3 regions of the Priestia sp. JNUCC 25 genome follow, and region 2 is predicted to be linked to each of the others. Evidence: riboswitches for the same ligand, from Rfam matches in the RefSeq annotation. Region 2 holds a riboswitch; each other region holds the start of a gene.
What was found. A riboswitch is a leader RNA that binds a small molecule or an ion and turns the genes downstream of it on or off. The one in region 2 is predicted to bind S-adenosylmethionine.
Positions count from the first base shown of each region.

Region 1 (3,280 bases), 880 kb from region 2:
TTGTACTGGAATCTCTTGCTTCTGGAACTCCTGTAGTGGCAGCAAATGCAGGAGGAGTTAAACAGATGGTTCAGCACGGGCGAAACGGCTACCTTTGCAAACCTCACTCCTTAGAAGAATTCAGTTCGGCTATTACAGATTTACTCGATGATTTGCATCAGCGTCTTCACTTTGGCCATGCAGCGAGACAATACGCTCTTACTCAATCATGGGACGCCATTTTTCAGCATTTGCTTTCAGAATATGAAAGTGTCGTAGAAAAATCTGCTGCAGGTATTCAATGGGCATAAAAAAATCTCCGTTTTCACGGAGATTTTTTTATTATTTAGCTAAAGCTTGAGTTTTTAATGCTTCCGCTTTGTCTGTGAACTCCCAAGGAAGCTCCACATCCGTACGACCAAAGTGGCCGTAAGCTGCTGTTTGCTTATAAATTGGGCGACGTAAATCAAGCATTTTAATGATGCCTGCTGGACGTAGGTCAAAGTTTTTGCGTACTACGTCTACTAGTACTTCTTCAGAAACTTTTCCTGTACCGAATGTATCAATTGAAATAGATACTGGTTGTGCAACACCAATTGCATATGCTAGTTGTACTTCACATTTATCAGCAAGATCAGCTGCTACAATGTTTTTCGCAACATAACGAGCTGCATAAGCTGCTGAACGGTCTACTTTTGTTGCGTCCTTACCAGAGAATGCACCGCCGCCGTGACGAGCATATCCGCCGTAAGTATCAACGATAATTTTACGACCAGTTAAACCAGCATCTCCTTGAGGACCGCCGATTACGAAACGTCCTGTTGGGTTAATGAAATACTTTGTATTTTCATCAATTAACTCGTTTGGAACAACTGGATTAATAACATATTCTTTTAAGTTACGTTGAATTTGCTCTAACGTTACTTCTGGGTGATGCTGGGTTGAAATAACAATTGTATCGATGCGAACAGGTTTGTTGTTTTCATCATATTCAACTGTTACTTGTGTTTTACCATCCGGGCGAAGGTAAGGAAGAATTTCTTCTTTACGTACTTCTGTTAGACGGCGAGCAAGTTTATGAGCTAATGAAATTGGAAGAGGCATTAATTCTTTTGTTTCGTTACATGCATAACCAAACATTAACCCTTGGTCTCCAGCTCCGATTGCTTCGATTTCTTCATCTGACATTTGACCTTCACGTGCTTCTAACGCTTGGTCTACACCAGCAGCGATATCAGCTGACTGCTCGTCGATAGATGTTAATACTGCACAAGTTTCAGCATCAAATCCGTATTTTGCACGAGTATAGCCAATTCCTTTAATTGTTTCACGAACTGTTTTAGGAATATCCACGTAAGTAGAAGTTGTAATTTCACCACTTACTAAAACTAAACCAGTTGTTACGCTTGTTTCACAAGCAACACGAGCATTTGGATCCTTTGCTAGGATAGCATCAAGAATTGAGTCAGAAATTTGGTCACAAATTTTATCGGGATGTCCCTCTGTAACAGATTCTGACGTGAACAGACGACGTTGTGTTGACATCAGTTTTCCTCCTTATAAATACGATACATTGTGATACGGTACTCATTCCCTTATTTTCACTACACGTTAAAAAATATAAAAAAACCTTTCCTTGTATCGAGGAAAGGTATCAAATTCTACATAAGCCTTTCACTCTTATCGATCAAGGTTGTGCCCTTGCATCAGGTTAGCACCTTATCGTCTACACAAAAAAATGACGATGGTTGCTGGGTTTCATAGGGCCTGTCCCTCCACCAGCTCGGGATAAGAGAGTATCCGTTCAAGGACATATAATACATGAAAAAGCGCTTCACTGTCAACAACATTCAAATGGAAATCATCTCTTTATGTTTGAATCTGTTTTAATGTAACATACTCAAATTCCGAAATAGTACATCTTATTAAGAATCATCACTAAGTTTAGTTAATAAGACAGATCAAAATGAGGCTTTCACTTAAAATAGCTTCACTTTTTTTGCTCCTATCACATATACATGTGTCTAAAATAGGTATAACGTACATTTTTTTATAATAAACAAACATTTTTAGTTAAATAGTATAGAATAATTAAATAAATGTGTTATACTAATTATAAATTTCAAACATTAATGAATAAATAATAGCTAAAAAAGGAAGGTAGTGCACATGAGTACTGTTGATATGTCTATCGAATTAAATGGTTTGCTTCAATTAAAAACAACAAAACACCAATTATCTGTTCCACAACTTGTTGAAAAAATTCTAGCTCGACGCGAAGGAACGCTGACTTCTACAGGTGCTGTGTCAGTCGAAACCGGAAAATATACAGGTCGCTCTCCTTTAGATAAATTTATTGTAAGCGATGCTGTGTCTTCAAAAACGGTTGAATGGGGACCTGTCAATCAGCCAATTTCTGCTCAGCGATTCGATGCGCTATACAAAAAAGTCTTAACCCACTTAAAGAAGCAGGATGAACTTTTTGTTTTTAATGGATATGCTGGAGCTGATAAAAAGTATCAGTTACCAATTCAAGTAGTTAATGAATTTGCATGGCATAACCTATTCGCTCAGCAGTTATTCATTCGCCCTTCAGCCGAACAAAAAACAAATGATGATGTGAAGCCGTTTACAATTGTAGCAGCTCCAACGTTCAAAGCTGATCCTGAAACAGACGGGACGAATTCTGAAACCTTCATTATTCTTTCGTTAGAGCGACGCATCGTGCTAATTGGAGGAACTGAATACGCTGGTGAAATGAAAAAATCTATTTTCTCAGTGATGAACTTCTTGCTTCCTCAAAACAATATTCTATCCATGCACTGTTCTGCTAACGTAGGAGAAGAAGGTGACGTTGCATTATTCTTTGGTTTATCTGGAACGGGTAAAACAACGCTTTCTGCTGATGCAAACCGTCGTTTAATCGGAGATGACGAGCACGGTTGGTCAAGCTCTGGTGTATTTAATATTGAAGGAGGATGCTACGCGAAGTGCATTCAGCTTTCCGAAGAAAAAGAACCGCAAATTTTCAATGCAATTCGCTTCGGCGCCGTACTGGAAAATGTAGTGTTAAATCAAAATACGAAAGTAGCAGATTACAATGATAATAGTTTAACAGAGAATACTCGTGCCGCTTATTCAATTGACTCTATTGATAATACGGTATTGCCAAGCGTTGCTGGGCACCCTACAGCTATTGTCTTTTTAACTGCTGATGCCTTCGGCGTCTTGCCTCCAATCAGCAAGCTTACAAAAGAACAAGCGATGTACCATTTTCTGAGCGGATACACTAGTAAGTTAG
Region 1 is NZ_CM132211.1:4,657,688-4,660,967, forward strand. Features, by position in the region: gene JNUCC25_RS24390 (glycosyltransferase family 4 protein) at 1-290, shown strand, start outside; gene metK (methionine adenosyltransferase) at 322-1,524, opposite strand; SAM riboswitch class I at 1,657-1,774, opposite strand; gene pckA (phosphoenolpyruvate carboxykinase (ATP)) at 2,149-3,280, shown strand, end outside.
Region 1: it holds a riboswitch for S-adenosylmethionine, as region 2 does, so the genes downstream of both, metK (methionine adenosyltransferase) here and JNUCC25_RS19915 (hypothetical protein) in region 2, are expected to answer to the same signal.

Region 2 (3,280 bases):
TATTGCATTTGGTATTTATGCGCTGATTCAAAAATATTTAGATCATACGCAAATCGGCTGGACGTCTCTTATTTTATCCATTTGGCTTGTAGGCGGCCTGCAGCTAATGGGAATGGGTCTTGTCGGAGAATACATTGGCAAGATTTTTAACGAAGTGAAACAGCGTCCTAAATATGCGATTGAAAGAGATTTATATACAAAACACTCATTAGACAAACAAAAAGATTTGCTTATGCATTAATTTAAGAAGCTTCTCCTAAATGGAGAGGCTTTTTTTTGTTAAAGCGTTTATCATAATTTTTAAGTGAACAGGAAATGCTACTACTAAAATTTCTAAGGAGATCAAAATCTATGAAAAGACTATTTTATACAGTCAGCACTTTTTGTTTTGTCTGGCTTGCTTTTGCAGCCATTCATGTCAGCGCTCTTTCGATTGAGAAGCTTCCAATGAAGAAATCATCTGAACAATGGTCGGTTGAACTGACAAAAGCGAGCATGACGGGAGATAATCAGCTAAAGTGGAAAAATAACGTCTATCATACATATGGATTAACCGTTGAAAACATTGGAAAAGACGTAGAGCGCGTGCAGGTCCAAGCTTTTCGGCACGAAGGAAAAAATAAGGCGAAATACAGCTTGTTTTCTCCTATTGAAAGGTCTAACTTAAGCAAAAGCGGTCAGCGTTTTCGCTATGCGAATTTTGCTGTTCCTGGAAAAGCGGCAAGCTTAGACATCATGATCAACTGGACGGACGAACAAGGTAATCATCAAGAGCATTTTGAATTTAAATAAAAGTCTTCGCCTAGGCGAAGACTTTTATTTTGCAGGAATTTATCCTCGCATGTAGAAAACGAACACGAAAGGAGAGATCGATAATGATTGCAAAAGCTACTGAAGAAGAATTACAGGAAATTCGGACGAAATCTGCTGATGCGCTGTTTGAAGGAACAATGAAGCAGTTTCATCCGTCAGCTGAACGCGTAAATGAACTAGTTGGTAGTGCCTTTGAAAAAGGCTGTTATTATTTAGTTTCAAGACAAGAAAATAAACTCGCAGGCTGGGTTCTTATCGGCCCATCTACCGACTTCTTTTCAAAAGAAGAAATTGGCTTTATCTACGAATTATATGTTGTACCGGAATACCGCGGGCAAGGTTTAGCCAAGCCGTTAATACAAAAAGCAATTGATGAATTGTCTATCAAAGGATACCCTGAAATCAGACTCAGCGTTCATGCTGGGAATTTTGCACAGCATGTGTATCGTGACCTTGGATTTGTAGATAAACAAATATCAATGACCTTACAGATGGTAAAACGTCCGTAACGTTGGTGAATATCAGCGAGTCCATAAAACATAAGATGTTATACACGCGATGAGGTTTGGCAGTGAAAGTAAAAGTAAATAAGTAGCCCAAACGGCTCCTTTATCTAGTACTTCAACGGCTCCTTCACCTGTATTATCTGAGGAAGGGGGATCTTCAAGCGCGTTCATAACTAAAGCTGCCGCAGCTAAAATAATTCCTCCGATGCTTCCCGTTGTTTTGACAATTGCAATATGGAAAGTAGATGAAAAAGCAATAGTAAGAAGCAGCAGCAAGCTTCCCAAAAAAGCAGATAACATATATCGTTTCATGTGCTCACCATCCTTTATGAAATCATACCATATTTTACTTCTTTTTTCTTTTTATTGAAAAGCTATTGACGTAACCTATAAAACATATTAGAATAGTCAGAAATAATTTAAAAACGAAATATTCTTATCTAGAGAGGTGGAGGGACTGGCCCTTTGAAGCCTCAGCAACCACAATTATTGAATGGTGCTAATTCCAGCATAGCCTAGCTCTGACAGATAAGAAGAGGAATCTTTTTCTATGATGAAATCCTCTTCTTAGGAAGAAACATTTCGTATAGAAAAGGTGAGGACATTGAACAGTAGACAAACAGCGTTAAGCACTGATGATTATTTAGATCTATACTTATTAGCCAAAGAAATAAAAGACGAAACGTGGCAGCAGGAAACTTTAGCGGCGCTAAAAACGCAGCAAAATCGTTCATTTGAAGAAAAACAATCCGCCCTAGTTCAAGAGATATGGGAAGATTTTAAACAGTTAAATGAAGATATTTCTTTTACGTATCGCTTGATTCAAAAAGAGCCAACTAACGAACAATTTCAGACTAAATTAAGGCACTTGAGAGAACGGCGGATCACGCTGAGCCGTGAGTTATATTTAGCTAAAAAACAGTATGTTGAACACACGCAATAAAAAGATCCGCTTGATAAACAAGCGGTTTTTTTGCGTGAAAATGTTAGAATCGTTATATTTCGGGTAGTAAATAGATAAGACAAGCAAAGGAGGGATAACAGTGGCCCAAGGTGTATTATGTGAAGTGAATGAGTGCATGTATTGGAAATCCGGAAATAAATGCAGTGCAGAGTCCATTTACGTTGTGAGTCCTGAAAGTAGTCACCATGTTTCTGAAACGGAAGAACCTGGCTGTAAAACTTTTGAACCCGCGAGATAAATGCTAGTTTTTATAAAAAAGCATAAAATGAACGATGCGCTGACGGAGTTGAGTCGGCGTTTTTCTATTTTTTTAAAATACTATTGCTTAAGTGCAATAATAAATACATATTAAAATAGCAGGGTCTATGTCTAATTGTGCGTTTAAACAAAATGATAAGATAATTTTTTTGTTTTTCGACAAAAGAAAAATGAGAGAAAGGTGATAGAATACAAATATACAGCCTAGCTGTCTTTTAGCACAAACTTATATGAAAGCGCTAACAAAAAAGGCTGTGTTCATCTCGTTTTGACAGATTGGAAAAAGGGGAGACGTTTATGCAGGGGAAAACTCAGGGGAAAGAATTGAAACGCGGGTTAGAAGAAAGACATGTGACGCTGATGTCCTTAGGAGCAGCCATAGGGGTAGGACTGTTTCTTGGATCTGCATCTGCTATTAAATTAGCAGGACCGGGAATATTATTGGCGTACGGATTTAGCGGAATGATTATGTTTTTTATTATGAGAGCACTTGGAGAAATGGCGATTCAAAAACCTGTTGCAGGTTCATTCAGTAAGTACGCACGCGACTACTTAGGGCCGCTTGCCGGTTATTTAACAGGTTGGAACTACTGGTTTTTATGGGTTGTAACATGTATGGCTGAAATTACAGCCGTTGGTATTTATATGGGGTATTGGTATCCGGATGTACCAAACTGGATTTGGGCGTTATCGGCGCTTGTTATCATGACAACGGTTAACTTCTTAGCTGTTAAGGCAT
Region 2 is NZ_CM132211.1:3,778,758-3,782,037, reverse strand. Features, by position in the region: gene JNUCC25_RS19935 (glycosyltransferase family 2 protein) at 1-241, shown strand, start outside; gene JNUCC25_RS19930 (hypothetical protein) at 352-792, shown strand; gene JNUCC25_RS19925 (GNAT family N-acetyltransferase) at 876-1,322, shown strand; gene JNUCC25_RS19920 (hypothetical protein) at 1,335-1,631, opposite strand; SAM riboswitch class I at 1,753-1,854, shown strand; gene JNUCC25_RS19915 (hypothetical protein) at 1,924-2,262, shown strand; gene JNUCC25_RS19910 (DUF1540 domain-containing protein) at 2,363-2,521, shown strand; gene alaP (alanine permease AlaP) at 2,839-3,280, shown strand, end outside.

Region 3 (3,280 bases), 160 kb from region 2:
TTTAAAATTTCAATTTTTTGCTGTTCTCCAATTGAGCAATGTTTTACTTTCTTATGAACATCTACTGAAATTTGATAGGTTTGGGTTAATTGCTGTACATCTGCTTTCGCCTGCCTTCTATTAAAAAAGAGGCCCTTCTTTGGCTCATGCCCCAAGACAATGTTTTCAGCCACTGTAAAATGAGGAAAAACCATAAAATGCTGATGCACCATGCCTATTCCATTTTTGATCGCATCTGCAGGAGATGAAAACGAGACGGTTTTCCCATGTAGCTGAATATTTCCTGAACTCGGCTTTTCCATTCCGTAAAGCATCCTCATCAACGTTGTTTTTCCAGCGCCATTTTCTCCAACCAGCGCGTGGACCTCGCCTTTTTTCAGTTTAAAGGACACGTTATTATTTGCTAAAAATGAACCGTATTTCTTCGTCAAATTCGTTAACTGCAGCAGCTCACTCATTCTATTCATTGCTCCTTTCCCCATTAGGATTTTTTCAAAAATAAGAAAGAGAAGCCAGCCTTACTCGACTTCTCTTTTCAACTCACTTTGCTAACGGATCTTTTACCACTGTTTTTCCATCAATAATCGAATCTTTAATTTCTTTTAATTGATCAATTACATCTTGCCCTACAAAGTCATTAAGAGGCGTCTTGCTGTCTTGAGTCACATACGTTAACCCAACACCTTTTTCTTTTAAGCCGTATGTCACTACACCGGATTTAAATTTGTCATTTGCGAGTGCTTCTACCGTTTCATAAGCAGCCGCATCAGATCCTTTCAACTGCGATAAAACGATATGCTCAGGATCTACTTCCGTACGGTCAATATCTTGGCCTGCCGTATAAAAACCCTTTTCTTTTGCTGCTTCAAATACACCCAAGTCGCCTACCGCTGAAGCTCCGGCGATAAAGTCAGCTCCTTTTGAAGCCTGTAAAATAGCAAGTTCTTTTGCTTTAGCTGGATCGGAGAAACTTCCAACATAGTTTACTAGAAAGTCTGCTTTTGGATTTGTTGATTGTAATCCTTCTTTAAAACTTACGGTCCATTTTTTTAATAATGGAATATCATCAGCTGCAACCATTCCTACTTTATTCGTTTTTGTAACCAATCCTGCCGCTGCTCCTAATAAATATGAAGCTTCTTGTTCACGGAATACAACGCTTCTTACATTTGGTAAATCGACCACTGTATCAATAATCGCAAATTGACGCTGCGGGTTTTCTTGAGCTACTTTTTTCAACGCATCTTCGGATTCAAAAGAAGATGTAATAATCAAGTCATAGTTTTCTGCTACGGCAGCACGCAAGTTACTTTCAATGGCTGCTTGATCCGTAGACTCAATTGTTTTTACATCAATGTTATACTTCTTCCCAGCGCGTTTTGCTCCATCATCCATTTGTTGAAAAAACGGGTTAACTCCAATCTTTTCAGGTAAAACAAGAGCTATTCGCTTCTTTCCTTTCTCTTCGCTTCCACTGCTTTTTGTGCTTTTTGACTGACAGCCAGTTACGAGTAGTACAAGCGCAACTGCTAAAACAAGAAATCTCTTCATTTGACTTACTCCCCCCATAATATAAAAAAGCTCTTCCTTTATATAAAGGAAGAGCTCGTTAACCAAACGTCTCTTCCTCATCTTCAAGAACATACTGTTCTTAAGGATTTGGCACCATTCTGTCATAGACAGCGGTTGCCGGGTTTCACAGGGCCAGTCCCTCCACCTCTCTTGATAAGGAAAACAATAGCTATTTGTTTTATGTAATATAGTCAATATTAATAGTTTTTTAATAATTGTCAATATTATTTTTCTTTTTCATAAAAAAACTTTAAAAACAGATAGGATTATACGGTTTTAGTCTACTAAAATACAGGTCAATTCCTCTTCTAAATTAATTATTGTATGCTTCCTAGCAAAGCGCTTACGGTAAGTCTGCTAGTCTTCTAGAAGAGTCATTTGGATCAGAGCACTTTTATTACATGTCTTTTGTTAATCCACTATCAATTGAAATAACTTTACCAAGAATGTTAGACTTTTCCTGAGCGATATTTTTTAAGAGGTGTTAACGTTGAAATTGATGAAAGAATTATCTGGAGTAGCTATTGGACTCATTATCGCTTTGGCGGTTTCAAAAATCTTTTTTGATACCCCGACCAATATTGGAATCGTAGTTATTTTTATTAGTAGTATGGTAGTAACAGGTATAGCAAGAGCGAAATTAAGATAAGATAAAGCACCATCTTTTATTAGTAAAGTTTATTAGTAAAGTGGTGTTTTCTTTTGGCTGCTTTAGTATATAGTAATCTCGGTTAATATCTAATGTTTTATAATGAATTAGGATTGTCCCTATACTACGTTTTTTACCTAATAAAGGAATAGAAACCAATCTTTTCACCTATGATAAATGAATCGTTTTTTGCTTTTCACCTTACCTGACGTTTATATTCTGAAAGGCGTGTTACATTATATATATCAGTTACCAACTCAACCAAGACTCCTTGACTACTCCCACAAAGGTTCACCTAGGCGGATGCTGCCTACCCCGCAAGGGGGGCGGCAGACGCTTAGGTCTAGCAACTCCGACCTACCTGCTCTTTAGGTAGGTCGGAGTTGCTAAATCGATATAAATAAAGGAGGAAACGATTGTGAAAATGAAACAACGTTTTTCAAAAGTAGCTGCCGCTGCAACGATTACAGGAATTGCTGCGTTTGGATTTGCTCCTGTGGCTCAGCTTGATACCCCAGCACACGCAGCTACATCTCAAGAAACAAGCAGTCAAAATCAAACAGCTGTAAAAAACATTAACGAAATTTATAATGCGGCGGTGCAAGGCGAAGTGCCGCGCTTAACAGCAGACTTAAAAATTGGCAAAAGCCTGCGTCAAGATGTTCGAGATCAGTTCGGTCCTCCGCCTGAAGGTTCATCAAATAACTTTGACTACTATCATGCGGAAATGGGTCACCCTGGATATGCATTTGGCTATGACCAAAATAATGTCATTAACGAAATCCGCTATTTTGGTACAAATGTAGAGCGTCAAACAAATCTAGGGTCCATCACGCAAGCTAACTTAAAGAAAGAATTAGGTCAGCCGAACTTTACAAGCAAAGTAAAAGGTGATGGTACGACTCAAACGAAGTACACGTATCATGCCGGCGCCTATGATCTTGAATTTATTTTTGATGATAGCAAAACGTTAAATCACGTAAACTTAGTTGAAAAGCCTTAAGTAATAGAAAAAGTAGCAGACAGCCTGCTACTTTTTTTCATGAAATAAAACCAGTG
Region 3 is NZ_CM132211.1:3,617,929-3,621,208, forward strand. Features, by position in the region: gene JNUCC25_RS19025 (ABC transporter ATP-binding protein) at 1-458, opposite strand, end outside; gene JNUCC25_RS19030 (BMP family lipoprotein) at 541-1,551, opposite strand; SAM riboswitch class I at 1,626-1,732, opposite strand; gene JNUCC25_RS19035 (hypothetical protein) at 2,063-2,221, shown strand; gene JNUCC25_RS19040 (YjgB family protein) at 2,646-3,224, shown strand; gene JNUCC25_RS19045 (GNAT family N-acetyltransferase) at 3,252-3,280, opposite strand, start outside.
Region 3: it holds a riboswitch for S-adenosylmethionine, as region 2 does, so the genes downstream of both, JNUCC25_RS19030 (BMP family lipoprotein) here and JNUCC25_RS19915 (hypothetical protein) in region 2, are expected to answer to the same signal.